3 regions of the Brevibacillus sp. SAFN-007a genome follow, and region 2 is predicted to be linked to each of the others. Evidence: predicted binding sites of a transcription regulator. Region 2 holds the regulator's gene; each other region holds the start of a gene.

Region 1 (10,505 bases), on a different contig from region 2:
CATCCGCGAATAATCCGCTGCAGGCGGGACGATGGGTCACCAAAACCTTACTGGTGCTCTTCATTGCCTTGATTATCGGCGTTATTTACATCGCAGCGGTAAATCACGACGGTAATACCTTCACGCAGCCTGTACCGAGCGGAACCGTCACTCCTGGAGCGGAAATCGTCACTCCGGACAACGGTGGAGGGGTTTCCACCTCGCCGATCGCGCAGCAGCCGAAACCGCCATCTACTGTCACGCCTCCCCCTGAGCCGGGAACGACGACACCCGAGCCTGGTGAGGGCACTTCTCAGGCGACAATCACGTTCGAATCGCAGCAAGGTTCCATGTACAATTACTCTCTGCAGGGTGGAGAAAAAATGACGGTTCATCTGAAAGTGAAGGAAGACAGAAGCTGGTTCGGGGTATCGGAAGGAAAAGGCAAGAAGTACGTCGAGGAAGGCGAACTGCGCAAGGGCGCAAAAGAAGAAATCACGATTGAATTGGGGAAATCGGCGTATGTGCGTCTCGGAAAGCCGACCGTTGTCGAATTGACGGTCAACGGAGCGGTGGTCGATACGTCCAAGATGAAGTTTATGCCGTCGAACATCACCATCAAAATGAAAGAAGCAGCAGCGCAGTAGGCAAGCATCATGCTTGCCTTTCGTACTTTCGTCTCTTTTGACACTTCCTTTAGGCTTATATTATACTGGATAGGTGTAATATGGGCTGGTGTGACCAATTGGAGGAAAAAGGATGGCAGAGAAGGTAGGTACGCGAGAAAAAGTAGCGATTGTTACGCTGGGCTGTGAAAAGAATCTCGTCGATTCGGACATGATGGCTCATCTGATAGATGAAAAAGGCTATGAACTGGTTGACAATCCGGAAGAAGCAACCGTGGTCATCGTCAATACCTGTGGTTTCATCGATGCGGCCAAAGAGGAATCTGTCAACAAGATTCTGGAAATGGGCGAATTGAAGGAAACCGGCAAGCTGAAATCGCTTGTGGTGGCAGGCTGTCTCACGCAACGCTACAAAGAGGATATCTTGAACGAGATTCCCGAAGTGGACGGCATTGTCGGAACAGGCGATTTTATGTCGATTACGGAGATTATCGAGGAATCGCTGGAGGGCAAACGTCCGATTTTTGTGGGCAACCCGATCTTTACGTACGAAGATGTCGTAAAGCGGAAGGTGAAGAAAGGCACGTACTCTGCATACATTAAAATTGCCGAGGGCTGTGACAATGCCTGTACCTTCTGTAGTATTCCCCTGATGCGCGGTGGCTTCCGCAGCCGGACGATGGAATCCATTGTCGAAGAGGCGCGCCATCTGGCTGCACAGGGGATTGTGGAAGTGAGTCTGATCGCTCAGGATTCCACGAACTACGGTACAGACATTTACGATGGAAAGCTGATGTTGCCAGAGCTGTTGAACCGTCTGGCGGAAGTGGATGGAATCGAGTGGATTCGTCTCCACTACGCCTATCCGGGCTTTTTTACAGACGAGTTGATCCACACGTTTGCGACCAATCCAAAAGTGTGCAAATACGTCGACATGCCGCTGCAACACTCGGAAGACCATATCCTCAAAAAAATGCGCCGTCCGGGCCGACAAACGGATATTCGCGAGCTTGTGGCGAAAATCCGGGCGCAGGTGCCGGATGTAGCGCTCCGTACTTCGCTGATCGTAGGCTTCCCCGGAGAGACCGAAGAAGACTTCGAGCGTCTTTGCGAGTTTGTGAAGGACATTCGCTTCGACCGACTGGGCGTGTTTACGTATTCCAATGAGGAAGACACTCCTGCTTCCCGTTTGCCGCATCATGTTGACGAAGCAGTCAAGGAAAAGCGCGCGAACATGCTGATGGAAATTCAGCGCGAGGTTGCGGGGGATCGCAACGGCCGCTTCGTCGGCCAGGTGCTGGACGTTCTCATTGAACGCTACGAGGGACGCAACGATATTTATGTAGGCCGGACGCAATACGACGCCCCGGAAATTGACGGGGAGGTATTCGTATCGGGGTTCAAAGGCAAATTAGGCTCTATCGTAAAAGTCAAGATCACACACTCCTATGAATACGATTTGGCCGGGGAGGTAGTCTAGGTGAATCTCGCCAACCGCATCACCCTCGCCAGGATTTTCCTGGTGCCGGTAGTCATGTTTTTTCTGCTGGTGCGTTACAACATCGGGACATTTTCCATTGGCAGCCTGACGATGACGTATAACGAGCTGATTGCGGCTTTGGTGTTTATCCTAGCAGCCAGTACGGACGGACTCGACGGTTACATCGCTCGCAAACGCAAGATCGTGACGAATCTGGGGAAATTTCTGGACCCGCTTGCAGACAAGTTGCTGATCTCGGCAGCGCTGATTTCCCTCGTGGAGATGCAGCGTCTCGAAGCGTGGATCGCGATTGTCATCATCAGCAGGGAATTTGCCGTAACAGGTTTGCGCCTGGTTGCTGCGGCAGAAGGACAGGTAATTGCTGCCAGCGCATTGGGTAAACTGAAGACATGGGTTCAGATTGTGGCGATTACCGCTGTCATGATCCGCAACTTTCCCTTTGAATTTTTCGGGATTCCGTTTGACGAGGTGGCCACGTGGGCCATGGTTGTCATCACGCTTTATTCCGGGTACGACTACTTTGCGAAGAATCGAAACGTCATCCAATACTCGTAATGGCGGGTATTGGTCTCTTTTTTCACAAGCCTCTTCTCGGGAGCGACTATCGGTGATAAACTGTTTGGTTAGAGGCTTTTCTACTCTCAAAGAGAATGGATGAGGAAAATGAGAGCGGAGATTATCGCAGTAGGTACCGAGCTTTTGCTGGGCCAAATTGCCAACACAAATGCCCAGTTTCTCTCGCAGAAGCTGGCGGAAATTGGCGTGGGAGTCTATTTCCATACGGTTGTGGGAGATAACCCAGAGCGATTGCGGCAGGTCATTGCGCTCGCATCCGGCCGATCCGATCTCGTCATTTTGACAGGGGGGCTTGGACCGACGCAGGATGATTTGACCAAAGAAACGGTGGCAGCGTACGTGGGCGTCGGGCTGGAAACGAACCAGGAAGCGATGGAGAGAATCGAACAATTCTTTTTGCAACGTGGGATTGTCATGACGGAGAACAATCGGAAGCAGGCGCTGGTGCTCTCCGGCAGCCATGTCTTCTCCAACGACTTCGGGATGGCGCCCGGAATGGCGATCCGTCATGACAGTTGTACGTTCGTGTTGCTTCCCGGACCGCCGAGCGAGCTGTACCCGATGGTGGAGCGCTATGTGATGCCGTACTTGACGGGCCTGTTGCCGGAGAAGCAAGTCTTTCATTCCCATGTGCTGCGCTTCTACGGCATCGGGGAATCGGCTCTGGAGGAGCGGCTGCTGGATTTGATCGAACAGCAGGACAACCCGACGATCGCACCGTACGCCAAGGAGTTTGAAGTGACGCTCAGGCTCACGGCGAGAGCGGCTACGGCAGAAGCAGCAGAAGCGTTGATTTTGCCGGTGGAAGAAGAGATTCGCAAGCGTGTTGGCGAGTATGTGTACGGGATGGGAGAGGATTCGTCCCTGCACGCTGTATTGGTGAGCGAGCTGAAAAAGCGAAACGAGACGATCGCATGTGCGGAGAGCTGTACAGGCGGCACGGTCGCTTCGTTGATTACGTCTGTTCCCGGCAGCTCGTCTGTTTTTCAAGGAGGCGTAGTCTGCTACACAAACGATGTGAAAAACCAGTTGCTTGACGTGCCGGAAGAGGTTTTGCATACGGACGGCGCGGTCAGCCGGCAAACCGCGCAGCTGCTTGCAGAGAATGTGCGGGCGAAGCTGGGAGCCACATACGGTGTGTCCGTGACGGGTGTGGCTGGCCCCGATCCTTCGGAGGGCAAGCCTGTTGGCCTTGTCTACGTGGGAATTGCGGGAGAAGGGATGCCCACCGTGGTAAAAGAATTGCGCCTGGCTGGCAGACGGCAGGCGATTGTGGGGCGTGCCGCCAAATTTGCGCTATTTTACGCGCTGCAAATGCAAAAAGAAAGGTGACGTTTTCATGATGATGTTTTCTGATTTTCCTTTACATAAATCCATTTTGCAAGCGATTCACGACATGGGCTTCGAAGAGCCATCGCCGATTCAGGCTGCTTGCATCCCGAAAGTGCTGGAAGGGGGAGACCTGATCGGTCAGGCACAAACCGGAACCGGGAAAACTGCGGCCTTCGGGATTCCGCTCGTGGAGAAAATTACTCCGGCCAACCGGGTACAAGCCATCGTGCTGACTCCGACGCGCGAGCTTGCCATCCAGGTTGCGGGAGAGCTGCTGCGCATTTCCAAATACAACAAGGTACGCACGCTGCCGATCTACGGCGGTCAATCAATCGGCCATCAAATTCGCGCTCTGCGCCAAGGCGTACAGATCGTCGTGGGGACGCCTGGCCGCGTCATGGACCACCTGCGCCGCAAAACATTGAAGCTGGATCATGTACATACGCTCGTTCTGGATGAAGCGGACGAAATGCTGGACATGGGCTTCATCGAAGATATCGAAACGATCATCACCCATATGCCGGAAGAGCGTCAGACTCTGCTCTTCTCCGCCACCATGCCGCCTGAAATCAAGCGCCTGGCTACCCGCTACATGAAGCAGCCGCAAACGATCGCGGTCAGCCGCGAGGAAGTGACAGCGCCATTGATCGAACAGGTGTATTACAAAGTGTTTGACCGAAACAAAGTAGAGAGCCTGTGCCGCATTATCGACAGCGAGGATGTGGAGCTTGGCATCATCTTTTGCCGCACCAAGCGCGGGGTGGATGAGCTGACCGAAGTGCTGCAATCCCGCGGGTATTTGGCGGACGGCTTGCACGGAGACCTTTCCCAAGCGCAGCGCGACAAAGTCATGAACGCTTTCCGCGAAGGTTCCATCGAGTTTTTGATCGCCACCGACGTAGCGGCGCGCGGGATCGACGTAGGCAACGTGTCCCACGTCATCAACTACGACATTCCGCAAGACTCGGAGAGCTACGTGCACCGGATCGGACGTACAGGCCGGGCCGGACGCAAGGGAATCGCCATGACGCTGGTGACTCCGCGTGAAGTCAGACAGATGATGTTTATCCAGAAGCAGACCAAAGCACAAGTGCTGTCCCGCAACGTTCCGTCGCTGGAGGAAGTGGCTGAGCGCAAGCAGGAGCAGCTTCGCGAGCAACTGACCAGCCTGTTGGAAAGCGATGCGATCGCGGATATGTACCAAAAGGTAGCGGAAGCGCTCGTGGGTCAGTATCCGGCTGAGAAGGTGGCCGCTGCGGCGCTGCACCTGGCATTCCATACCGAAGCGGGCCATGTGCAGGAGACAGAAGCGTACAACTTCGGAGAAACGGGTGCTGCAAAAGGCATGGTGCGTTTCTTCCTGAACGTAGGCCGCAATGCGAACATCAAGCCGCAGGACCTCGTTCGCGAGATTTCCGAGTCTGTAGGCATCCCGGGCAAAGCGGTGGGCCGCATCGACATTTTCGAAAACTTCACGTTTGTGGAAGTGCCGGAGGAAGTGGCGGCGTTCGTTTATGAATCGCTCCGTCAAACCCGGATCAACGGCAAGCGCATCAACCTGGAGCCGGCAAAACCGCGCGGTGCGAAGCGCTCCTAAGCCGCTTCTCATTTTCAGGTGAAAAACAGACAGCCATTTCGCTGGAAGTCTCCAGGAAATGGCTGTTTTTCAATGCGAATATTTGTTCGTAAAAAATGCTTGGCAAACGGTTCTATCTCGATGTATGATGAAGACAAGCAAAAAGAGATGCGAAAAGTGAAAGGGTGTGTACCATTTGTCAGATCGTCGCGCAGCTTTGGAAAGTGCATTGCGTCAAATAGAAAAGCAATTTGGAAAAGGCTCCATCATGAAGTTGGGGGAAGTGTCCAACGTTCAGATTTCTACCGTTTCCAGTGGTGCGTTAGCGTTGGATATCGCATTGGGGGTAGGTGGATTCCCGCGCGGTCGGATCGTCGAGATCTATGGTCCGGAGTCATCCGGTAAAACAACCGTAGCTCTGCATGCCATCGCAGAAGTGCAAAGACAAGGCGGACAAGCAGCCTTCATCGATGCCGAGCACGCGCTGGACCCTGTCTATGCATCCAAGCTGGGCGTGAATATTGATGAACTGCTGCTCTCCCAGCCGGATACAGGGGAGCAAGCATTGGAAATTGCCGAGGCGCTGGTGCGCTCCGGTGCAGTCGATATCATTGTCGTGGACTCGGTAGCGGCGCTCGTTCCCAAAGCCGAGATTGAGGGCGAAATGGGAGATTCCCACGTAGGCTTGCAAGCCCGCCTCATGTCGCAAGCTCTGCGCAAGCTGTCCGGTGCGATCAACAAGTCCAAGACGATCGCCATCTTCATCAACCAACTGCGCGAAAAAGTAGGCGTGATGTTCGGCAACCCGGAAACGACGCCTGGTGGACGCGCTTTGAAATTTTACGCGAGCGTGCGTCTGGATGTCCGCAAAGCCGAAGCGATCAAAGTCGGCAACGACATCATGGGCAGCAAGACCAAGATCAAAGTCGTGAAAAACAAAGTAGCACCACCGTTCAAGGTCGCGGAAGTGGATATCATGTACGGGGAAGGGATCTCCAAAGAGGGCAGCATTCTCGATATCGGTTCCGAAATCGACGTCGTGCAAAAAAGCGGTGCGTGGTACTCCTTCAACGAAGAGCGCCTCGGCCAAGGACGGGAAAACTCGAAAATCTTCCTCAAAGAAAACCCGCATATTGCAGCGCAGATTGAGGCAAAAGTTCGCGAGTACTTCAGCCTCAACCCTGGTTCGGTTCCAGAAGCAGAGCCGGTGCTCGATCCGGAGCAAGAGGAAGAGCCAACATTTGACCTCGATTGATGAGCGAAAAGTCAACAGCCTGTCGATAAGACAGGCTGTTTTCTGTAAAAAACGTTTGCAGCCCATGCCGTTTTGCCAGGTTCTATCACATTGAAAAGGAAGCGTCGGAGAGGAGCGAGAGCCCATGAAGGGCGGCCCAATCACTGCCGTTCACCGCGATCACAAGCAAAAGCAGCGTTACCATATAGATGTGGACGGAGAGTATGCGTTTACGGTACATGAAGACATACTGGTAAAGTACAGCCTGTTGAAAGGTACGCAGGTGGACGAAGCATTTTATCGCGAGGTGCTGGCCGCAGAAGAGAAGCACAAGGCGTATCTGGGTGCGTTGAAGTATTTGGGGATACGCCCGCGTACGCGTCATCAACTGCACGCGTACTTGCTGGAAAAAGGTTTCGACGCCCAGGTTGCGGATGAAGTCTGCCAGCGCTGCGAGGAGCAGGGATACATAGACGATGAAGCGTTTGCCAAGCAATGGGTGGAGGAGAGACTGCGGCTGAAGCCGCGAAGCTCGTACATGCTGCGGATGGAGCTGGCGCAGCGCGGCGTGGACAAGGCGATCGCAGAGGATGCTGTGCAGGGCGTTTCCAGAGAGGCTGAACTGGAAGCGGCGCGTGCTTTGGTAGAGAAGAAAGCGCGCCGCATCGAGGGCGCGCCGACTCCTGACGAGGAGAGAAAACTCTTGGCCATGCTGATGCGCAAAGGCTTCTCGCATTCCATCGTCCAGCAGATTCGGGGAGAATTGCGCCAGAGAAGGGATGGAGAGCATTGACTCTATTTGCATGATCTTGACAATTCTTGTTCACAAATAATAAAATAGGTTTGTATTTACTTGGTGTATCATAACTTTTTGCGCTTTGCTCACTCGTTGCCTATGAAACAACTGAACAACCGTGCGATAGCTGTACGGATTCAGCGGACCGAGTAAAATCGGTCTTGTTTTTTAGGGAAAGTTCGAATGCGAGAGCAAAACGAAAGCGACACTCCATGAAAAACGAATGCTTGGAAAGCGGGGAGATTTTTTACCATAAGGAGGTGAAACGAAAAAGCCTATGGATCCAATTGTAACAGTTGTCATCGTGCTCGTCGCCCTGCTCATCGGCTTGGGTGCTGGCTACTTCATTCGCAAATCGATTGCGGAAGCAAAGATCTCCAGTGCGGAGGAAGCTGCGCGCCAGATCGTCGAGGAAGCGAAACGGGACGCCGAAGCCGTTAAAAAGGAAAAGGTGCTGGAAGCGAAGGATGAGGTGTTCAAGCTTCGTTCCGAAGCAGAAATCGAGTTGCGTGAGAGACGCAACGAGATCCAGCGTCAGGAACGGCGTATTCTTCAAAAAGAGGAGACGCTGGACCGCAAGATGGAACAGTTGGAGCGCAAAGAGGAAGAACTGGCTGAGCGCGACCGTACCATCGCAGAATTGCAAAGCAAGGTAGAGCACTTATATAAAGAACAAGTTTCCGAGCTGGAGCGCATTTCCGGGTTGACGCAGGATGAGGCCAAAACGATCATTCTGACCGATGTGGAAAATACCGTTCGCCACGAAATGGCCGTCATGATTAAAGAAATAGAGACGCAAGCCAAGGAAGAGGCGGACAAGCGTGCTCGCGAAATCATTACCACCTCCATTCAACGCTGTGCAGCCGATCACGTCGCAGAAACCACCGTTTCTGTCGTGACGTTGCCAAACGATGAGATGAAGGGCCGGATTATCGGACGGGAAGGCCGAAACATTCGCGCGCTTGAGACGTTAACCGGTATCGATCTGATTATCGACGACACACCAGAAGCCGTCATCCTGTCTGGCTTTGATCCGGTCCGCCGGGAAATCGCCAAAACAGCGCTTGATAAGCTCGTAGCGGATGGTCGTATCCACCCTGCTCGTATCGAAGAAATGGTGGAAAAAGCACGCCGGGAAGTAGACGAGCGAATCCGGGAATACGGAGAGCAAGCGACATTTGAAACCGGTGTGCACGGCTTGCATCCGGACCTGATCAAGATTTTGGGACGACTGCGTTACCGTACCAGCTATGGTCAGAACGTGTTGAAGCACTCGATGGAAGTGGCTCATCTTGCCGGCTTGATGGCAGCCGAACTGAAAGAAGATGTGAAGCTGGCCAAACGTGCAGGACTTCTGCATGATATCGGAAAAGCGATTGACCATGAAGTCGAAGGCTCCCACGTGGAGATCGGTGTGGAGCTGGCCAAGAAATACAACGAGCATCACGTGGTTGTCAACAGTATTGCTTCTCATCACGGTGATACCGAACCAACTTCCGTCATTGCTATGCTCGTGGGAGCGGCAGATGCGCTGTCTGCAGCACGCCCGGGAGCACGCCGTGAGACCTTGGAAACCTATATCCGACGTTTGGAGAAACTCGAAGAAATCTCTGAGTCGTTCGATGGCGTAGAAAAGTCTTATGCGATTCAAGCAGGACGTGAAATTCGCGTAATGGTTCAACCTGACAAGATTGATGATGCGGAAGCTACCCGTCTGGCACGGGAGATTACGAAGCGAATCGAAAATGAACTGGACTACCCTGGTCACATCAAAGTGACAGTCATTCGTGAAACAAGGGCGGTCGAGTATGCAAAGTAAAGTGGCTGACGGCCACTTTACTTTTTTTCTGCTACAGATGAGGGCTCCGCCAATAAGCGTGGCAGCCACGTTTTCTAATCGCAAAGCAGTTGTGTATACTAGCAATGAGGTGAATCGTACATGAAGCTTTTGTTTATCGGAGACATTATGGGATCGCCCGGCAGGGAAATCGTCAAAACGTACTTGCCGCTGCTGAAAAGAAAATACAACCCGACGTTTCTTGTCGCCAACGGGGAAAATGCGGCGCATGGCCGAGGGATTACCGAGAAGATCACCAAAGAGCTGTTCGAGATCGGTGTTCAGGCGATTACGCTGGGAAACCATGCGTGGGACCAGCGGGAGATTTTCGATTTTATCGACGGGGAGCCGCGGCTGATTCGTCCGGCGAATTTTCCTGCGGGAGCGCCAGGCAAAGGCATTACATACATCAAGCAGCCGGAAGGAGAGCTGGCTGTCATCAACTTGATGGGAAGAACGTTTCTTCCGCCGCTCGACTGCCCATTCCAGATGGCCGACAAACTGGTGGAACAGGCCCGTAAGCGCACGAAGCTGATTTTTGTCGACTTCCATGCCGAAGCCACATCCGAGAAACAGGCAATGGCCTGGTATCTCGACGGACGCGTCACGGCTGTAGTCGGTACACACACGCACGTCCAGACCGCGGATGAACGGATTTTGCCACAAGGGACCGGATTTTTGTGCGATGTGGGAATGTGCGGTCCGCGCAATGGCATTCTCGGGATGGAACGCGAGGCGGTCATCCGCAAATTTTTGACTCAGCTGCCTGTCCGTTTTGAAGTAGCGCCTGATCCTGCGCAGTTGAACGCCGTCCTGATTACGCTCGACAAGGCCACGGGGCATGCGAAAAAATTGGAGCGAATCAGAATTGACGAAGACCATCCGTTTATGGAATAATGGACATAAGATTAGAATTTTTTGAATCTTTCAAGTGGGTTAGGAGGAATTTTTAGGGGTTATGCGAATATCATTCTAATGATGACAGGATTCCTATCAGACGGGAGGTTCAAAAAGGATGGAAGTATTAAAAGTTTCAGCAAAGTCTAAC
Region 2 (10,505 bases):
AGTCAGGACGAACAACCGTACCGTCCGGTGCAAGAATTTGCAGCGGGGCGTTGTTCTCTGTTTGTTCAACAGCAGTGGTTACGCTCATCTCATTCACCTCTTCACTAGAATAAAGGGCTTCCTTCCCGCTGTTCGTCCTGCCGCATTCATCGAGCCGTTGCTCCATGGATGGCGGCGAGTGCGAATCTTGTCGGAAATGTCCCCCATAATGGAAAAAGCAGAAGAAAAGTTGTCTCGTGCAAGAAAGGGCTTACAGCGCCGTCTGCACCACCCTGTTATACTGCAGACAAATTGTCTGTTTAATGTGTTATAGTATTGATACTACAGGGTTTATTTCCTCTCTGTTATCATTTACTATAAAAGCTGTATCAGTTTTTTTCAAGGCTTAGTTTTACATTTGAGCAAACAGGAGTGTAAATCGATGTCGGAATATGTAAAACGAACGATCGTCAAGGAAGAAGTGCCCAGCCTTCATGTGGACACTCCCCGCTCGGTCAAAGTTTACCTCCCGCCGGGCTACAACGAACTTCTGTCCTACCCTGTCGTGTACTGCCAGGACGGGAACGACTTTTTTACGATGGGCCGAATCGCTACTATCGCCAACCAGCTGATTCTGGAGGAAGGCATCGAGCCGTTTCTCGTCGTCGGCGTCTCGGTTGACCGGAGCAAGCGGACGAGCGAATATTCCCCTGTCGGCGAAAGAAACGCAGCGTACAAACGCTTTTTTTGCGAAGAGCTGCTGCCCTACATCGAGGATCGTTATCCCGTAAGACGCGACAAATCGTCCCGCGTGCTCGCAGGCGATTCGCTCGGCGGAACCGTAGCGCTGCACCTCGCCCTGGACCATCCCGAGCTGTTCTCGCAGGTACTTGCGCTCTCGGGAGCTTTTTTCCAGCCGACGCTCGATGCCCTCCAAAGCCGCGAGAGCCTGTCCTGGCTTCGCATCTGGATGGTCGTGGGGCTGGAGGAAACAGCGGTGGAGACGCACATCGGGACGTTTGACTTTGTCGACTGGAACCGGAAAGCCAAAAAGCTGCTCGACGCCAAACAGGCACACCTGTCCTATTCCGAGAAGCCGGGCAACCACGTCTGGGGCTTGTGGCAAAAAGAGCTTCCGGATGCCTTGCGCTTCTTTTTCCCGCCGCCGCGTCTGTAGCGTATGCTTCCGGCGATGGCGTCTTCGGCTTCGGCTACAGCGAGCCGTTGATTTCCTGGATCTCCTCGTAACCGTAGTAATGGCCATCTACCAGATAAATACCTTGGTGGGTGGCTTTTTCAATTTCTCCTGCTACCTGCTGCGTATTGTGAAGCACGATGTTGACAATCTTGCTCTCGTCGCGCTTCATCTGGTTTTGCAGGCGCTCACGCTCTTTGGCCGATATCATGTTTATCCCTCTTTTCCCATAAGCGTCTACGAGTCAATGGGTATAGTATTGCTTCGCGAGTGAGGAAATACACGCAAGGGAGAGAGAAAAACCCCGTCATGCCGGAAGAGCCACTCCTGGACACACGGGGGATGTCTTTACGTTTGTCGGCAGAAACGTCGGGACATGCGTTGGCGGGAAAACGGCCTTTTCGTCGCCATGGGAACTTCGGAGACGGGACGAGCGCACACTTGCCCTCGTCTACGGATATCACGATCCCGAAACCCGTGTGGCTCCCAGCAGTTCCTCCACTACCTCCAGCACTTTGTCGACGCTGTGCGAATCAATGTGACGGTGGGTCGTAAAGCGGATCACGTATTCGTCGAAATCGACCGCCAGCACCCCTCTGTCTGCAAGGCGCTTCAGGAAAGCAACTGCCGTCTCCCGAATCGAGTCGGTCCTGACCAGCACGATGTTTGTCTCGACAGGCTCCACGGCAAGCGACAGCTTGCGCAAGCCTTCGGCGAGCTGCTGCGCCCGCTCGTGATCCTCTTTTAGCCGCTCGGTCATCTCGGTCAGAGCGATGATTCCCGGCGCAGCCAAATAGCCCGCCTGCCGCAAGCCTCCGCCGAGCTTCTTTCGCCACCATCTCGCTTCTTCGATAAAAGCGCGATCCCCAGCCAAAATGGAGCCTACTGGCGCACTCAGTCCTTTGGACAAACAAACCTGAACGGTGTCGGCATACTGGCAGAGCGCAGAAACGTCGACTCCCTGGGCCACCGCTGCATTGAACAGTCTCGCTCCGTCCAGATGGACAGGAATCCCGTGCTTTTGCGCTACCTCGTAGACGCCCTTCATCTGCTCGACCGTGATGACAGCGCCTCCAGCCCGGTTATGCGTATTTTCCAGACAGATCAATCTGGTTCGCGGAAAATGAATGTTGTTGCCCCGTATCGCCTTTTCCACGTCTTGCGGGCGCAGGGCGCCGCGTTCTCCCGCGAGTGTCCGGGTCTGCACGCCAGCCAAAGCCGACATCGCTCCCGCTTCGTAGTAAAAAATATGGGAATCGGCTTCCGCGATCACCTCGTCCCCGTTGACGCAATGGGTCAGCACGGCGACCTGGTTGCCCTGCGTCCCGCTGGTGACAAACAATGCCGCTTCCTTCCCGAGTCTTTCCGCGGCAATCTGTTCCAGCCGGTTTACTGTCGGGTCTTCGCGATAAACGTCATCTCCCACCTCGGCTTCTGCCATCGCGCGAAGCATCGCTTCTGTCGGTTTGGTGACGGTATCGCTGCGCAAATCGATTTTCATTCAAGCTTCCCCTTCCGCCTGTTCGTCTAGCAACTCTATTCGTTCGAACACTTTCCACATTGCATGTGCGATTCCCTCTTTGCTAAGATGAAGAAGAAACCCACTTACATACAGTTAGGAGACTGGACCGATGAAAGTAAAGATTACTCGCAATGCAGCCAAGCAGCTGACCACAATCATGGAACAGGAAGAAGACAAAGACCTGAAGCTGCGTGTCTATATTACTCATGCGCACGGCGATCATGCCCACTACGGCCTGGCGCTGGACAAACCGACCGAAGAAGATGAAGTAGTCTCCACTGACAAGGAAATCGACGTTGTCGTGAAAAAAGACGAGCCGCTTCTGGACGGCATCATCGTCGATTACCTGTACCTGCCGCAAGAAGGCTTCGTCATTACCAACCCGTCCAAAGGAAACACAGGCGACCATTAATCGTCGCGTAGCTGTTACAAAAATCCCCTCTGCTGTCCGTTCAGCCAGAGGGGATTTTTGCGAGCTGCTAGAGCTAGAGGCACGCCTTCGTGTACAGCTCGGGCGAAAGCTCCGCCAACAGCGGGGCCTGCTCGCCCGACATCTGCATCAGCACGAGACGGTGCACGGGCCTGGTCATCGCCACATACAGCAGCTTCGCGTCCCATTCGTTGTTTTGATACGCATCCACATCGACCACAATGACCGCGTCAAACTGCAAGCCTTTCGTCAAATAAGCCGGCATGACGATGACGCCGCCGGGGAACTCGTTGTCCTTGCTGCCAAGCAGCGTCAAATCGGGGACACTCTCCAAAAGCGCTTTGTGCGCCTTCTTGCTCGCCTGAATCGTTTTCGTGACGATCGCAATCGTCTGCAAGCCTTCCCTTTGCCAAGCGGCAACCCGTACGCTGACATCCGCCCACAGCTTGGCGCGCGAATCAGCCTCGACCATGACCGGCTTTTCGCCATGGCGCAAGACGGGCTTCGCCAAGACTGATTCCGGCAGCTCAATCCGGCGTAGCACTTCGTTGGCGCACAGCATAATCTCAACCGTCGAGCGATAGCTTTGCGCCAGCGTATAATACGCCGGATGCATCTGCGCGAAAATCCCCTTCGTCAGTTCTTCCCAAGCGTGAATGCCGCGATAGCTGTGAATCCCCTGGGCAATATCGCCGACAATCGTCAGCGATTGGCGTTTCGTCGCGAGCGCAATCACAGCAATCTCCAACGCGCTCAAGTCTTGCGCTTCATCCACGACCGTGTGGTCAAAATGCTCGGCCTTGTTCATTCCTTCGATAATATGCTGCAAGTACAAAAGCGGCGCGATATCCTCCGCCTCCAGCCGCTCCTGGGCAAACAGCGCCGCCGAAGACTGGCTCACATCCCGGACCACCTCGTCTGCTATGTCCGCAGGGGTGAGCTTGCGCAAAAGCTCCTCATCCGCAATCAGCTCGCGGTACGAGGTGAAAATATCCAACTGCGGGAAGGAGGCGAGATACGTATCCAGAATGTGCTCCAGCATTTTCTCAAACTTCGCCAGCCCTTGCTTGTCGAGGTCGACTTTTCGCTCGCGCAAATGCGAAAACAGCTGCTTGTTCATCTCCTGCTTCACATGTTTGCGCAGCGCATCGACCCGCCGCTGATACGGCAAGGACCCGAATTGCTCCAGAAAAAGCTGCCGAATCGTCTCTCCCGGGATCGTGAAGACCTGATTCGTCTTGTTGTACAGAAAACGCAGATTCTTGAACGGGATTCTCGTCTCGATCACGTAGCGTATGTACGTTTCCATGGCTTCCCGGCAGGCCAGCGACCCTTTGAAGCGGAGGCGGTTCCGGGTGATTTCCTGCTCCCGCTCGTCCTGCCCTTCTTCGAAAAACAGTTGCAGCGGTTTGTCCGGGCTTACGATCCGCCAGCCTTTGGGCATAAGCGGCTTCACGAGTCGCGCCGCCCAGTCCACAAACGTCGATTGCTGAACATCGTCGACGCCAAGCTCGGGAAGCACCTCTGCTATGTAAGTCAGAAACATCCGGTTCGGAGCGAACACCATGAATTTTTTCGACATCATCGTATCCTGGTAGTTGTAGATCAGGTACGACAGCCGATGCAGCGCAATCGTCGTCTTTCCGCTGCCTGCAACCCCCTGCACGACGATCGGCCGATCTTTTTCCGCCCGGATGATGTCATTTTGCTCCGACTGGATCGTCGCGACAATATCTTTCAAACGGCTGTCATTCGTCAGATTCAGGTTGGCGTTCAAAAATTCGTCAATGAAGCCCTCCTGTAAAAACTCGTCCGGGTGACCCATCTCGCGGTTGATCGTCTCTTTGACGGCCCCGTCGTAGATGCCGACGATTTTTCCGTCCTCAATCGCGAAGTTGCGCTTCAATCGCACCTCGCCACGCACGATCTCGCGCCCCATCCGGTAAAAGGCGTCCTTGCTCTCTCCGGAGTAATACAGGCTGGCAATGGGCGCCCGCCAATCCACAACGATCGAATCGAATGTATCACTGCGGACAATTCCTCGTTTTCCGATGTACACCTGATCCAGCTCGTACACCTCGTCCTTGAGAAAATCGACGCGGCCGAAGTACGGCTTGTCGCGGCCGTGATCTTCCAGATAGCGCAAATCTTTTGCCTTCGCCGCGTTCACGACCTGTTTCACGTAATCATCTGTCGCTTCCCGAATCTCTTCGCGCAGTCGAGTAATCTCTCCGTCGATCAAGGCAATCGTTTCATCCAGCTTGTTCTGTTCTGCTTCGTAATCGCGGTGTTGGGTACTCACACCCATCCCCCCTCTCATCGTTCATTCCCGTGCTTCTTTGTGGTTGTCGCTAGGATACCTGCCGGGCGAGCCAGATTCCCGCCGCACAAGACAGCAGACCCACTCCGATACTGAGCAGGACATAAGCGAGCCCGCGCAGCCACTCTCCCTCTCCCCAGAAGGACACGACTTCCAGCGAGAACGTGGAAAACGTCGTGAATCCGCCCATCACGCCCGTCGTGAACAAAAGATACAGCTCAGGGGAAAAGCTTCCCTGCTCCTTGCCGAACACAAACAAAACACCGATGGCAAACGAGCCGATGACGTTGGCCAGCCACGTGCCTACAGGCCAGCCCGGCAGGTTGGCAACCAGCGCCAACCCATAGCGAAGCAGCGAACCGACTGCCCCGCCAACAGCTACAGCTACCCATGCCAATGGCTTCTCCCTCCTCATTTGCGAGACTGGCAGACCGTCCCAAGGAATAATAAAGACACCCGAGCGTCAAGCAAGGATGTCTGTCTGGTCAATACAAGTAACTTTAGTGCTTGGGACGATTTTCCTCAAGGTCTTCCACATAGCGGATGGAATCCAGATTCGCTCGAAGCGATGTTTTGACCGCTTCGATGTACTTTTGGCGCAGAGCCTTCTGCTCCTGCTTTTCCTCTTCGGTCAAGCCGATCTCGCGAGATTTCTTGACCAGCTCGTTGATTCGTTTAATTTCCGCGTCAGATACCACGTTCCGGCTCCTCCCACTCTGTAGTAATGCCGCTCTATTATATCATATCAGGCAGAACTGGCAAGATGGCGGGCGCTTAGGAAGCACCCGAATCAGTCGGTTTCCGGAATGAACAAGGTCTGCCCCGGGTAAATCAGATTGCTGTCGAGGTTGTTCGCGCTTTTAATATCGAGAACCAGATCGCGCACATCGACCTTTTCTGACCGCTGATGGCGCACGGCGATCGTCCAAAGACTGTCGCCGGAACGAACCGTCACTTCTTTTCCTTTGGGCGGCTCCTTTTGCGCAGAGGAAGCAAACACCAGTTCGGTCAGCAAGTAAAAAAAGAGAGAAAACGTAAGCAAAAACAAAAGGGCTTGTCCTCTCGTAATACCAAGACGGGCACGACGCGGCTGTTTTTTCTCCAAACCGTTCGGGATCGACATTGCCTTCATAAACGATGACCTCCTGCAAACGTACGTTCTGTTTGTTCGTACTCCTATCTTATAGGGGAACATACGTTCATGTCAATCCCCAAACCGTCCGCCTTCCCCCTTTGCTTCTTTAGCGGCTGTATGCAGTCGGCTCACGTCGGGATGGCACCCGGCAGTACGGTGCTGAAGGTGCTTGCGGCGACCGCTACTCGCCCATCCGCCACAATTCGCAAGCGATGTCGAATCGCCTGCCTCCACCCGATCAAAAAATCCTGTTCGCCTCCGAATCGAACTTATGTTTGTCGAACGCAGGCTCCCATGGTATAATATAGGAAAATATGTTCGAGAAATCAGGGGTGTCTCTCAATGTCAAAACTATCCAGCAGACAACAAGCCATCATCGAATTCATTCGTAAGGAAGTCCGGGATAAAGGCTATCCGCCATCCGTCCGCGAGATTGGCGAAGCTGTCGGACTTGCCTCCAGCTCCACTGTGCACGGCCATCTGGCGCGTCTGGAAAAGAAGGGGCTGATCCGCCGCGACCCGACCAAGCCGCGCGCCATTGAACTATTGTCTGAGGAAGACCGCTTTCAGGACAACTTCGAGGACGCTGTCGTTCGCGTCCCTGTCATCGGGAAAGTAACCGCCGGACAACCGATTACCGCGATCGAGGATGTCGAGGAGTACTTCCCGCTTCCAGAAAATATCGTGACTTCAGACAAGGTGTACATGCTGCGGGTTTCCGGGAACAGCATGATCGACGCCGGCATTCTGGACGGCGACTACGTGATCGTGCGCCAGCAGCACGTCGCCAACAACGGCGACATCGTTGTCGCCATGACAGAAGAAGACGAAGCGACCGTCAAGCGCTTCTTCAAGGAGAAAAACCACTTCCGCCTCCAGCCGGAAAACGCCACGATGGAACCGATCATTTTGGACAACGTCACCATTCTCGGTAAAGTCATTGGCGTCTATCGTCTCATCCACTAATCGTTCTCGCCCATGCGCTTTCGAAAACCCGGCTGCTCCCAATCGCTTGGCGCAGCCTTCGTTGCATCGATACGGGATCACATGAAAAAAGGACAGCCCTCGCTGTCCTTTTTCGTCTCTCTTTTTTATCTGGCGAGGAAAAACCAGACGATCATGCCCACCTGCAATACGGCTTTGACGACCGCGCTGCCCAAAAAGCCGATCAGCGAGCCGAAGCCTGCCTTGACCGCTTTTTCCAGCGGCTGCTTTTGCCCGAACAGTTCTACCAACACCACCAGCACAAACGGCAAAAGCAGCATCCCGAACGGCGGAAACACAAAGATCCCGAGAAAAATCCCTGCGGCCGCAGCCACCGAAGACCATTTGGAGCCCCCGTATTTTTTCACGAAAAACATGTTGGTCAGCAGGTCGGCCCCGTACAGCAGGATACTGAGCACCACCATCCCCCACCAGAAAGACGCTGGCAGCCCCGCTCCCGGATCGGCTATGAAAAAGTGGTAGAGCAAAAAGCCTGCCCACAGCAAAATCGTATCCGGTAAGACCGGCAAGAATATACCGGCGATACTCAGCGCGAAAAGCAACAACACGATGATCCAAAGGAAAATATCCATCTCCATGCACTCCTCTCACATACGTATTACGAGAAACAGCCGATTCAAGTTGCACGTTTCTTTCCGTGAATGCGTGAAGTCGTTGAGGCGTTGGGGAGGAGCTGTAAATGACAAGGAAACGAGGGCTATCCATGACGCGAAACTGGCGCGATCTATCCTATTTGCATAGCGGGACACCCAAACAAAAAGCAGCGGGCCGGGCCATCGAGCAGTCCGCGATCATGCAGCGGCTACAAGCCTTTGATCCCGTGCTCACAGGCACGATTCCCCTCGATATCGACATCGCAACCAGCGATCTGGATATCATTTGCGAAAGCCACGACCTCGATCAGTTTGCCGAAGCCGCCCGCGCTTCCTATGCCACGCATGAAGGCTACAAGGAAGCTCGTCTGCTCGTGCAGGACGTGCCTACCTGCCTGATTGCGTTTTTTGCCTACGGCTTCTGGTTTGAGCTGTTTGCCCAGCCGCGCCCGATCGAACAGCAAAATGCGTATCGGCACATGGTCGTCGAGCACCGCTTGCTGCTGCTCGGTGGCGCGGACGCCCTCCGCGGTATTCGGCAGTTCAAGCAAAACGGCCTGAAAACCGAACCTGCTTTTGCCTCCTATTTTAACATTTCGGGAGACGATCCATACCAGGCGCTATTGGATGTGGAAAAGTGGACGGATGAACAGCTTCGCGCTCTTGTGGGCAGAATCCGTATGCATAAACGTCTCCGGTGAGTGTCATACTACCTCAAGATTGCGATGAAAGGAGGACTCTATCATGTCTTTAGTACCTTACGAGCCTTTTCGCCTGCTCGAAAACATGAGAAAAGATTTGGATCGGTTTTTTGAAGCCGGCATTCCAGCTATCGGAAATGTTGGGAATCGGTTTGGGATGCCCCGTATTGACTTGCATGAAACAGAAACGGAAATGATTGCTACTTGCGATATTCCCGGTTTGGAAAAGAAGGAAGACGTACATATAGACGTAGACCAGAACATCTTAACGATCAGTGGCAGTATCAACCGTACCCATGAAACGAAACAGGAACAAATCCACAAACAAGAACGTTTCGTCGGCCGCTTTCAACGATCCGTCACGTTGCCCACCCGTGTTGCGGAAGAAGGGATTAAAGCGTCTTACAAAAATGGGGTTCTCGAAATTCGTTTGCCGAAGGTCCAGCCTAACACAAAAAAGCGCATCGATGTTGATTTTCATTAAAGCCCTCTGCCGGAGGGCTTTTTTCACGGACATTCCCGATTGATACCATTCAATCGTGCTGTGGCTTCTATTCCTATCATCCTAGTAGAAAAGGAGCATTTTCTTCTACAAAGAAATTCCTGATAAAGGATTTTATGGGGGAACAAAGAATATGTCTACACTACCGTTAGGGCAATCTCAAGCAATAAGGAGAGGAAAAGGAGATTGAGGAAGCCGATTACTGATAGTGAATCCAGGGCTGAACTCGCCCGAAGTTTCCATAGCGTCTTTACAAGCACAGATTCATTCGGGGAAATGTACGCAGATACAATCATAGCGAGAATGATTCTTTTTCCGATTGATGGTTTTCATTTAACTGAAAATCAGTATAAAGCCTTAACGAAAGCGGCACAGTCAATCGGCGATCATTCCTTTTTCGTATCCGAAATCGAGAGAAAGGATAGCTTCGAAACCGTGTACGATCCTGACCGAGTCGTGCACTGGGAGGTTACTGTCACTACCCCTTATGCAGACTACCGCGATACGCTACTCATATTGGAAAACGCCATGTATTCGAAAAGCAATACGTGGGGTGCTTTCCTTTCATCAGAAGATCATGCTGTTATCGGGGGTTCCCAGGAGTTTATACAAGCATGTAAAACTAACTATCCAGACTGGCAAGCCGAAATGGATCATTTTAAAAGCCATTGGGAAACTGTTTGTCGCTCAAAACAGTGGGACGTGGAGTGGCTCTACAAATTTCTGGCATATGCCAACCGTTAAGACACACGCGATGGGAACACCCCTGACACGAAGAAGCTGGAAAGCGATCGTATGAGTACGTTCAAGGCGTACATACAGGGAATCTACGCGTACATGTGGGCGTTTTGTGGGTGCCGCGAAAACGCCCACTCCTTTTTTGACCTCCCCCACAAAAAGAAACCCCCTCGCGCCCAACAGGCACAAGGGGTCTCGCTTCTTAGTACGTGCTCATGTACTGCTCGCGCTCCCAATCGTGGACGCGTGTGCGGAACATATCCCACTCGATTTCTTTTGCTTCGATGAAGTGTACCAGCGCGTGCTCGCCCAGTGCTTCGCAGATCACGGGATCGGCTTTCAGGCACTCGATCGCTTCCTTGAGCGTAGCTGGCAGGTTGACGAT
Region 3 (10,505 bases), on a different contig from region 2:
ATCGCCTGGCTGTGCATGACCAGACTGTTTGCTTCCGCAAGCGTTCCGCAAAGCCGTCCGTAGCCGACCGCCCGTTCTCGCCAAACAGCACGGGGCACCAGCTGTTCATGCAAGGGAAGACGGAAAAACGGGCGAAGAGCCAAGGGTCGCTTGGCCGCTTGATTCCATGCACAAAAAAACCTTTCCCGCCCGCAAAACGCATCCGGCAGAAAAGGTTTCGTCCATTCGCTTTTCGATTACGCAGTCGTCGCTTTTTCTCTTGGCTTGGTCACGATGTGGTGACCGAGCGGCAGACCGCGCTGTTTCAGCTCATCCGCTGTCACAACGTGGAGCGTTTCGCTCTTACAGGGCATGGGCATCAATCCGCCAAACGGGCTCATGACCCGTCCGATCGTGTCTGTCTCGATAAGTACGTACAAGCCTTTTTCCTCCAGTTGCTGAATAAAATCCCCCCAACGTTTGGAAGAAATTTGATCGGCGTGCTTAGTGAACATGACACCCATTTCTTGTGCTAGCATGTAAAATCTCCTTTTTCCTATCCATCAGATATGTGCTTCCAAAAGATATCCTAACCATACAGGGAAACGGTCTGTTCTGGCAAAAAGCATTTCAGCCAAAAAAGGCCGAAAAACGGTTGTTTTTGACCGCTTTTCGGTTCAGGAATCCCGCCTCTTCTTCCCACACACCGTTTCAGCGCCGCACGCTGTTTTTTGCGGCTTGCCTTTTGCAAGGGAGCCTTTTTTCTCCCGACCCCGGCGTCCCAATCGCGTCGGGGCGTTCGTTCAGAAAGGCGCGGCCAGCTCGGCATGCAGCAAGCAGGCAAACGAAAGCCAATGCACCTCGGAGCCAGCCCGCAGCTTCAACCGCCGCGCTGCCCGATCAATGTGGACGACCTGTGCCGACAAGCGGCGCGGCGACTGGCCGTCGTAGTACGTCAGCGTCAAGACGCGCCTGGTCTGAAACGCCTGCCACACCAGCTCGCTTAGCGCTCCCAGCTGATCCTGATCCAGCTCGGGCGGTACGTAGCGGCGCTCCTCTTCCTTCATGCGCACGTACATTTCCCGATGCTCGGGCAACACAAACCGACTTGAGACAAACACATTTTCTTTTTTGGATACGCGTTTCTCTCTCATGCTCGCCTCTCTCCTTGCTGATGATCTCGTATCCATGCGCCGACCAGCTCCTGGCACTCGGCGCGCAGCACCTCCATGGTATAGCTCGCTTCCCGCAAGTACCCGCGCTGACGGTAATGAACCACGTACGCGTAATCCTCGCGGCGGGCGCTGACAATCGTGCATCCGAGCTGCCGCAAATGGCGGCGCAGTTGATGGTGCTTGCGCTCTGCCCACCGGGAGAGCGCAAGGAACACAGACTGGTAGGACAGCTTCAACGGCACAGCCCCCAGTTGCCCCGCATCCGCCATCACCGCGCGAAACAGGATGCCAAACAAAATACATTGGCGCACCAGCTCTTGCTCCCTCGCTACTCCTGACGTCATCGGCTCTGTCACTTGTAATGCCCTCCGATCTTGCGCGCACGCTCCCTGGCCTGCCCCGCCTCCAAGGCCGAGGCCGCCCGCACAATCGCATCCGGGCCAAACCGCGCCCGAATCTCGTCCATCGCCCGGGCCAGCGAGCGACGCTTGTGCGTGTCTGTGAACAAATTCAGCTGCACGACATGATCGGGAACAAGCTGCCCCAGCGTGACGCCAATGCTGCGCACAGGCGCTCCTGTCCAGTGCCGTTCAAACAGGCGGCAAGCCGCTTCGTACAGCGCCATGGCATCATTCGTCGCTTCCGCAAGCTTCATCTGGCGGCCAAAGCCTTCGCCAGCCGCCAGATTCGCGCCGCGGCAGCCGATGGAAAGCACCGAGCCCATCCGCTCTTTTTGCCGCGCCCGTCGGCACACCTCCTCGCACAGCTCCAGCAGCACGACCTTGATTTCTTTTGCCGTATGGTAATCGCGCGGCAGCGTCATATGGTGGCCGATGCCTTTTTGCGTCTCGTATTCGTTCAACGAAACCGGCGAGTCGTCCAACCCGTGCGCGGTGCGCCACAGCACCTCGCCGTTCACGCCCCAGTGGCGGATGAGCACGGCGGGGTTAAGCGCAGCGAGCTGGCCGATCTGATAGACGCCCATCCGGTGAAAATGGCGCTTCATGCGCGAGCCTACCCCGAACAGTTTTTCGATGGGCAGGCGCCACAGCGTGTCGGCCAGCTCTTCCCGCTTGAGCCAAAACACCCCGGCTTCCTGCTTTTTGGCGAAGCTGTCGCAGGCCATTTTCGCAAGGACCTTGTTCTCTCCGATTCCCACCCGGCAGTTGACTCCCGTTTCCAGCCAGACACGCGCCCGAATCCGGGCAGCCAGCTGTAGCGGATCACCGCCAAACAGGTGAACGCTGCCAGTCACATCGAGAAACTGTTCGTCGACCGAGTACGGCTCCACCAGATCGGTAAACGCTTGAAAGATGCGCGTGATCTGCAACGACACCCGGAGGTAGTGCTCCATGCGCGGGCGCACCACCACCAGCTGCCGGCATTTTTGCTGCGCCTGCCACAGCGCTTCCGCCGTCACCACTCCGTATGCTTTCGCAATCGGACACGCGGCCAGCACCACTCCGCTGCGCCGCTGCGGATCGCCGGCAACCACAATCGGCTGATTCCGCAGTGCCGGATTCGCCGCTTTTTCGATGCTGGCATAAAAGCTTTGCATATCGATCAAAAAAACGATCCGTTTGCTCGCATTGGGCATCACGATCATCCCCCGAATAAGAACTTGTGTTCCCACCGGAACGTCGCTCTTATTATAGCAAACGTATGTTCGTTTTTATACCTGTCCTTGCGAAAAAATCACTGGTAATGATTTCTGCAAAAAAAACAAGCACACGCTGGCAGATGGTCAGCCGAGCGTGTGCAAGTCCGAGCAGACGGATTATTTTTTGACAACCGGAATCCAGATTTCACTGCGGAATGTCGGCGACGAGGTGTCCTTGTCTGCGTTCCATAGTATCTCCGGCCCTTCGGCCAGCTCGTAGCCGGAAGACACAAACCACTCCGAGTAAATCCGTCCCCACACATCCTGGAGCGTATCCGGGAAAGGCCCCACGGCTTCAAACACCGCCCAGGTAGAGGCCGGAACCTCCAGCTTCGCCAGGCTCTCCGGGCATTCCAAGGTGGTGGCTACCCCGATGTAATGATCCAGCTCCCCGTTGTCCAGGCGGCCTTCGGAAAAATTCGTGGATGCGCTCAGCATCCCGAGCGGCTCCACGTTGGAAAGAGACTTGAGCAGCTGGATTTTCTCGGCATCCAGCGACGCCCACATGGCGGCAATCTCGGGATTCACCCCGTGGTAGATCAGCGGAACCCTTTTCATCAAGCCGACGATGCGAAAGGCCTCTTTTTCTTCCATACGGTAATTCATTGCGCTTCCTCCTTTGATGGATAGATGAAAGGTCATTCGCGAATAGGCTTTCAGGGACTGCCCGCTGGCTCTCGCTTCGCTGGGCGTCACCCCGTGCATGTGGAAAAAAGCGCGGGCAAACGAGTCTGGCGAGCTGTACCCGTACTTGACGGCCGTGTCGATCACCTTCATCCCGCTGTCCTTCAGGTCGAAAGCAGCAAGGGTAAGGCGCCTGCGCCGGATATACTCCGAGAGCGGAATGCCCGCCAAGGACGAAAACATTCTTTTGAAGTGGTATTCCGACCAGCAAGCCACCCGGGCGACTTCCTTGAAGTCGATCTCGTCAGCCAGGTGCTCCTCGATGTAGTCCATCACTTCATTCAGCTTTTCCAGCACATCCATGAAAACGACCTCCCTCTCTCCCACAGAATAGCAGACGACCACCGAGGCCTTCCGACATTTCGTGCCCGATTATGCAGGCCGCTGGCACTCGTCATTCTGCAAGGATAAGCGCGGCTTTGGGCGAGGACAGACACGAAAAACCCGGGCGGGGGCCCTTGTCGACAAGACAGGACCGTTCCATGCCCGAGCAAACGAATTGGTATGTATTTGTTCCGACTTTCTATTGTGGCTACCCATACGTCCAGCGAAAAGTGGCGCAAGGGGGCGGTTGTTCATGCAACCGGGGCTTTTTTGTCATTTCCTTGTAGTCTGCCTGGGTTTGGTTTTCCTCGAGTCCTCAATGTAACCAAAGCTGATCGTCAAACACGAGTACCCGCATCGCCAGTTTCAGTCCCCTGTTCCTCGGGTCCTCAATGTAACGATCTTTGAGGAGCCAGCAGCGGTTGCCTACGTCGAAGTTTCAGTCCCCTCGTTCCTCGGGTCCTCAATGTAACCGACCTTAGTCGGCATGAACAAACCCAGTAATGCCAAGGCTTTGCATGCAGGCAAAGGCCTCCAACATTCGGTACTTTTTTCGAGGATTCCCTTTCTGTCTAAAAACAGGCCCTATCCTCGAAAACTGTGTCCGATCATTAGGATTCACTTGCAAGAGTAGAATCATGTACGCTTACGACTATCATAAATCATTTGCCTCCTTTTTATAATACCCCTTCCTTGCATCCTGCCGAAATTACTACAAATCTTTTGTTCACAACAAAACGTACTTCACTTCTCATCCTCCTGTCGGCCCCATGCCCATCCTCCATCCTAGATCTGTATATTCCTGTTTCCCTTGACTACACCTTATCTCGTACACTAAAGTGGAATTTGGATTTTTCAGTTTTTACGGGCAATAAAATTCGGCCAAGCAAAACCATTTTTACGATTAGGAGGTATTCTATGCGGCTGCAAGAACCGTTGCAACGTTCGTTGCGGTCAGAGATAGAAACAATCCAAAAACAATTCGGCTTCACCCTCAGCAAACTCAGTGCGCTGACAGGCATCAATCACGGGCATCTCAGTGATATTTTACGGGGCAATCGCCCAATGACGATCAGACAGCTGGATGCCTTGGCTCATGCATTTGAACAGCCTCCCGGATGGCTGTATGAATTGTATCCCGAAGAGTGCTTTGCAAAAGAGAGAGTTTCACGACCAAGAGTCATCCCGTATTTAATCCGGTGCGCTGAGATCGGACGGCAGGATTGTATGCAACAAATCGTTTCCAGACTGCTGGAAGAGCGAAAAAATGTGGATATCCTCTTTTCAGTGGGAGAGCGACTTTTTGAAGCCGGGAAGCGCAAGGAGTCCATTCCTTTTTACAAGCTCGTGATTGAAAATGAAAAAGATAGCCATTCGGAACGTTTTTCGCTCAGTCAGTACAGATTGTTTCGAGCAACGCTAGGAACGAATGCCGAAGAAAACTGGAAAGCCGTCATCCGATTTGAACCCTATCGAAATCGTCTCCCGGAACATTATCAGTTGGACGGGCTGCTTCAGTTGGCCAATGTGTCTTTTGTTTTGCAAAGGTGGAGCGAAATGGAAAAGTATGCCGACGAGCTTCGCCTACTGGCCTCGAAAGTGTACGAGCATGAAGTGCGCAAACGAAAAGGCAACAAGACGTGTGAGCTGCTGCTCAAGACCGAACGTCATCTGGTTGTGTACTACGGGCAAGGCTTTCTGCTGAAAGGAGTTGCCTTGCAGATGCAGGGGCTATATGAAGAAGCGAAAAAGTATGTGCAGGGCTATGCAGACCTTGACTGGTTTGAACTCCTTGATGAGACAGGCCGGAGGGAGGTAGAAAAGTTCAAGACATGGGCAAAAGCGAATCGGTACACCTATGATTTACTGATGGGGGATACCCGAATCCTGCCCGAGTATTTGGATTTTTTAGACCAAAACCCTGCGGAAATACCAGCCGGACTTTTAACGATCATGGAAGCCGCCAGCAAGTACGACCTTTGTATTGATCCTGTATTAGAGCGGTATTCATCAGAAATAAAACAATTCTATGACTATCAGGATCAGGTGAATATGGGCAGACATTATAGCTTCCGATATTATAAAGCAATATATGATTTGAGGAATAATCGTATCAGCCGAGCACTTGACGAAATTTTATGCTGTCTGGATTTGGCGGATCACTTGACATGTAAGCAAAGTGCAGCGTTGTTTTGGGAGTACCTTCACTATGCAAGTGAGCAGCATAAACAAGTTTATCAACAAATCATGAGAAGGTTCTCAAAGTGAACCTTGAAACTGTTGTCAATGTCGCTTGTCCTAGTTTTTAGTCTATGCGTCGGTAATCTAAACGGCCTGAGCCCGGTATTTTACTGGACTTCTGGCCGTTTCCTTTTGACTTGATTCACTCGCAGGTATAATGCCATGGTCATACCAAGGAACGACTGATGTTTCATCATTTGTGGTAACCGAAACAAAAAACTTCACCTCCACCTGCTGGGTGTGGAGTGCAGTTTACCGCCGGGTACTGGCTTTACATATTTCCTTATTTTTTCAAGCACGTTTTTTTGGGAGAGTCTAGTATAGTGGAATTGTCCTTATTTACATAACATCTACTATCGCCAAAAACCGTGATTTTACTCTCTCATAAAGACAGGTGTATCATTCCAATGAACAAAAAGAGAAAAAATCAGGAAAACCTTTTGAAGAATATTGAAGAGTTGCGAAGGCACCTTGTTAAACTCGTTCAAGAAAAAGGGGTAGGCCATATAGACGTTGTCATTTTGAGTCAGCGTCTCGATGAATATCTTGTCCAGTTTCACAAGAACTCTACATGATAACGCTTGTCCTATTTCCTCCTTTTGCATCTCGTACTCTAAAGGGAAGGATAGGAGAAAAGTATACGATTTTCCTAAGCCCTTCACTCCTCACTCCCACATTTTCGTGATGGATACCATCTGTTGTCGTAATGAAAGCCAATACAAGCAGCCGACATGAACAGCACAAGCTTGCGCGCGAACAGCATGCCTGTGCTGGTGAATCGTTCCAGGAAGAAATTGCGATACATGAAACTTCCAGCTGTAAGCAAAACCGATAAAGCTAACCATTGGTCCAGAGATGCACTGTCAAGCAGTATGCCGCTATTTGTCAACCCAATGATCGATGCAGCATGCTGTTGAAGAAACCCTTTGTTGGTCATTTTTCTGATTGGCAACAGACCGTGGGCATTCACCTACGAGCAGACGCGCATGGCATCCATGCTTAAAAGCCGACGGCCAGCACGAGTACCCCTGTTAAACAACGATAGGGGTTTGGTCTCTTTGCTCCGCGGGTCCTCAATGTAACCAGGTCAGCGATCTGCGAAGACGGTGTTTTGTTCATGTTTCAGTCCCCTCGTTCCTCGGGTCCTCAATGCAACCGACCTTGGTCGGCATGAACAAACCCAGTAATGCCAAGGCTTTGCATGCAGGCAAAGTCCTCAACATGCCTCCCTTTTTTCGAGGATTACCTTTCTGTCCAAAAACAGGCTCTATCCTCGGAAACACGGTTTCTCCCTTTGGGCTTCCGGGTATATCCCATCATTCGTATTCACTCGCAGGTGTGTAGTCATGTGCTCTCACGCCTATGATAAATCATTTTCCTCATGTTTGTAATTCCTCTTCCTCGCCCTTGCTTCCTGCCGAAATCACTACAAATCTGTTGTTCCCAAAAAGACATCTCCCCAAACGAAAGAACCCCCTGCACACACAAGTGCGTGCAAGAGGTCCTGCCTGGCGCCCTCAATCGAACACGATGCCATCGAGTACGCCTTCGCGCTGCAAATAATCGCGCAGCCACTGGTACGCCGGGTCCCGCCAAAAGGAGTCGTCGGCCACCAGCCGCGTCGTCTCTTGTCTGGCAACCTCCAGCGCTTTGTAGTCGGACAACAGGTCGGCGACTTTGAACTCCGGCAAGCCGCTCTGCTTGGTGCCGAAAAAGTCGCCCGGTCCGCGTAATTCCAAATCGCGCTGCGACAGCTCGAAGCCATCCGTCGTCTCGCACATGACGCGCATCCGCTCTTTGCCGATCTCGGACTTCGGATCGGCGATCAAGACGCAGTAGGACTGCTCCGAACCGCGTCCGACCCGCCCGCGCAGCTGATGCAGCTGGGCAAGTCCGAACCGCTCGGCATCGTAAATGACCATGTAGGTAGCATTCGGCACGTTGACACCGACTTCGACCACCGTCGTCGAGACGAGAACCGCGTATTCCCCGGCAAGAAAAGCCTGCATCACCGCATCCTTTTCCTTCGCAGGCAAGCGGCCGTGCATCAGTCCCACCCCGAATTCCGGGAAAACGTGGGAAAGCTGCGCATGGACGTCGATCGCGTTTTGCACGTCGAGCTTTTCCGATTCTTCGATGAGCGGGCAAATGACGTACGCCTGCCGTCCTTTGCGCAGCTCGCCGCGCATTTCCTCCAGAACGGCGGGAAACTGGTCGTGCTTTTTCCAGGTCGTCTCAATCGGCTTGCGCCCTGCCGGCATCTGGTCGATCGTCGAGACGTCCATATCGCCAAACGCCGTAATCGCCAGGGTGCGGGGAATCGGCGTGGCGGTCATGAACAGGACGTCGGGAGTGAGTCCCTTGTTGCGCAAAATGCGCCGCTGCTCAACGCCGAAGCGGTGCTGCTCGTCCGTAATCACCAGGCCCAGCCGCGAAAAGAATACGTCCTCCTGGATGAGCGCATGCGTCCCCACGACGACGTCGATCAGCCCCATTTGCAGCGAGCCGATGATCTCTCGTCTTCGTTTGGCCGTCAAGGAACCCGACAGCAAGGCGACCTCGATGCCGTAAGCAGACAACAGCTTCGTCAGCGACTGCACATGCTGCTCGGCGAGGATCTCGGTCGGCACCATCAACGCCCCCTGATAGCCTGCTTTCACCGCCGCAAACAGCGCAATGGCCGCGACTACCGTTTTCCCGGAACCGACGTCGCCTTGCAAGAGTCGATTCATCGCATGAGGCGCCCGCATGTCGTCCAGTATTTCCTTGACGACCCGCTTCTGCGCGTCGGTCAGCGGAAACGGCAGCCCTCTGACAAACTGCCGCACCTCGTCCATCGGAATGGCCAGGGCCACCCCTTCCGACTGCTGCCGGTTGATACGACGCAGCGTCTGGATTTTCAACTGGAATAAAAACAGTTCCTCGAACATGATTCGCCGCCGCGCCTGACGCCCGTCCTCGGCATTTTCAGGAAAATGAATCGAATGAAACGCATCCGCGCGCGGCATCAGCCGATAGCGCTCCACAATCTCCGGCGGCAACACCTCCGGGATTTCCTTGCCGTATTGCCGCAGCGCCTGCTGAATCGATTTGCGCAGCAGCGTGTGCGTCACATCGCCGCGAAGCGGATAGACCGGAGCCAGCTCGCCCCGCTTGGCCGCCCGCTCGGAATCCACTTCGGTCATCTCGCTCACCGTAATCTGGAGCTTGTGCTTGTCCCATTTTCCCGTCACGAGAATCTCTTTGCCCGGCGCGAGCTTGCTTTTCACAAACGTCTGGTTGAACCAGACAGCCGTCACGACCACGCGATCCATGACCATTTTGACCGAGAGACGCGATTTCCGTTTTCCATAAAAACGAACAGAGGGTTCGCCGTACACCGTTCCCGCCAGCGTGACCCTCTCTCCGTCTTTTACTTCTGTCAAATCGCGCACGCGGTAATCTTCGTAGCGGGAAGGAAAGTACTCCAGCAAATCACCGATGCTGTGAATGCCGAGTCCCGCCAATGCCTTTGCCCGTTCCTCCCCTACCCCGTGCAAAAGGGAGACGGGTGACTGGTACGCCCCAGTCATTTACTTCTCCAGCCGTACGCCGAACACTTTCGCTTCGATCATACGGCCCGTTTGGGTAGCCGCCAGCCCGCCCTGCGCCGTTTCCTTGAGCGCAGTCGGCATGGAGCAGCCGATCCGGTACATCGCGTCGATCACTTCGTCGGTCGGGATCACGCTCTTGATTCCCGCCATCGCCATGTCGGCTGCGACTGTCGCAATCGCGGCTCCCATCGCGTTTCGTTTGACACACGGTACTTCCACCAGTCCGGCTACGGGGTCACAGACCAGACCGAGCATATTTTTCAGCGCAATCGCGACGGCCTGTGCCGATTCCTCCGGGGTACCGCCCGCCATCTCGACAATGGCAGCTGCGGCCATCGCTGTCGCCGAGCCAACCTCTGCCTGGCAACCGCCCGCAGCGCCGGAGATGAATGCGTTATTGGCAATACAATAGCCAATCGCCCCTGCGGTAAACAAGTAGTTGACCATCTGCTCGCGCGTCGGCTTCAGCTTGTCCGAGACAGCAAACAGCGTGCCCGGTACAATCCCACAGGCACCTGCCGTCGGCGTCGCCACGATCGTTCCCATCGCCGCGTTGACCTCGTTGACCGCAACCGACATCGAAACCGCGTTGAGCAGGGTCGGGCCGGACAAGAAAGGCTTGTTTTTCATATAATCCTGCAGCTTTTTCGCGTCGCCGCCCGTCAGTCCGCTATGGGAGCGAATATCTTCGGTAAGCCCGCGCCGCACCGCTTTTTCCATCACGTCGAGATTGGCGTACATGTCTTGCATAATCTCGTCTTTCGTCCGCTGGGACACTTGCATTTCCGCTTCAATCATCACCTGGGAAATTTTCTTTCCCTGGGATTCGGCCAACTCGACCAGTTCAGC

The links. Region 2 encodes LexA, which represses DNA repair genes until DNA is damaged. Its sites were predicted from a motif close to CGAACATATGTTCG; they were not measured.
Region 1: a site for LexA is predicted at 5,687-5,700, ahead of recA (recombinase RecA). Genes of this name have one in related genera too.
Region 3: a site for LexA is predicted at 2,810-2,823, ahead of ACTHO6_RS07950 (DNA polymerase IV). Genes of this name have one in related genera too.

What each region holds. Positions count from the first base shown of each region.
Region 1 covers NZ_JBQCKK010000006.1:3,679-14,183, reverse strand. The annotation lists gene ACTHO6_RS09220 (helix-turn-helix domain-containing protein) at 1-626, shown strand, start outside; gene rimO (30S ribosomal protein S12 methylthiotransferase RimO) at 739-2,085, shown strand; gene pgsA (CDP-diacylglycerol--glycerol-3-phosphate 3-phosphatidyltransferase) at 2,086-2,661, shown strand; gene ACTHO6_RS09205 (competence/damage-inducible protein A) at 2,770-4,014, shown strand; gene ACTHO6_RS09200 (DEAD/DEAH box helicase) at 4,022-5,611, shown strand; gene recA (recombinase RecA) at 5,787-6,845, shown strand; gene ACTHO6_RS09190 (RecX family transcriptional regulator) at 6,970-7,617, shown strand; gene rny (ribonuclease Y) at 7,898-9,439, shown strand; gene ACTHO6_RS09180 (TIGR00282 family metallophosphoesterase) at 9,560-10,354, shown strand; gene spoVS (stage V sporulation protein SpoVS) at 10,473-10,505, shown strand, end outside.
Region 2 covers NZ_JBQCKK010000007.1:113,918-124,422, forward strand. The annotation lists gene pdhA (pyruvate dehydrogenase (acetyl-transferring) E1 component subunit alpha) at 1-88, opposite strand, end outside; gene ACTHO6_RS10760 (alpha/beta hydrolase) at 422-1,156, shown strand; gene ACTHO6_RS10765 (hypothetical protein) at 1,191-1,385, opposite strand; gene ltaE (low-specificity L-threonine aldolase) at 1,635-2,675, opposite strand; gene ACTHO6_RS10775 (HesB/IscA family protein) at 2,806-3,108, shown strand; gene ACTHO6_RS10780 (HelD family protein) at 3,182-5,428, opposite strand; gene crcB (fluoride efflux transporter CrcB) at 5,478-5,843, opposite strand; gene ACTHO6_RS10790 (DUF896 domain-containing protein) at 5,947-6,144, opposite strand; gene yneA (cell division suppressor protein YneA) at 6,237-6,578, opposite strand; gene lexA (transcriptional repressor LexA) at 6,924-7,547, shown strand; gene ACTHO6_RS10805 (DUF456 domain-containing protein) at 7,673-8,158, opposite strand; gene ACTHO6_RS10810 (DUF4269 domain-containing protein) at 8,266-8,880, shown strand; gene ACTHO6_RS10815 (Hsp20/alpha crystallin family protein) at 8,924-9,364, shown strand; gene ACTHO6_RS10820 (hypothetical protein) at 9,569-10,126, shown strand; gene glnA (type I glutamate--ammonia ligase) at 10,323-10,505, opposite strand, start outside.
Region 3 covers NZ_JBQCKK010000005.1:5,592-16,096, forward strand. The annotation lists gene ACTHO6_RS07930 (MFS transporter) at 1-63, shown strand, start outside; gene ACTHO6_RS07935 (hypothetical protein) at 237-518, opposite strand; gene ACTHO6_RS07940 (YolD-like family protein) at 783-1,133, opposite strand; gene ACTHO6_RS07945 (hypothetical protein) at 1,130-1,510, opposite strand; gene ACTHO6_RS07950 (DNA polymerase IV) at 1,507-2,751, opposite strand; gene ACTHO6_RS07955 (AraC family transcriptional regulator) at 2,932-3,801, opposite strand; gene ACTHO6_RS07960 (helix-turn-helix domain-containing protein) at 4,741-6,090, shown strand; gene ACTHO6_RS07965 (aspartyl-phosphate phosphatase Spo0E family protein) at 6,471-6,638, shown strand; gene recG (ATP-dependent DNA helicase RecG) at 7,581-9,635, opposite strand; gene sdaAA (L-serine ammonia-lyase, iron-sulfur-dependent, subunit alpha) at 9,636-10,505, opposite strand, start outside.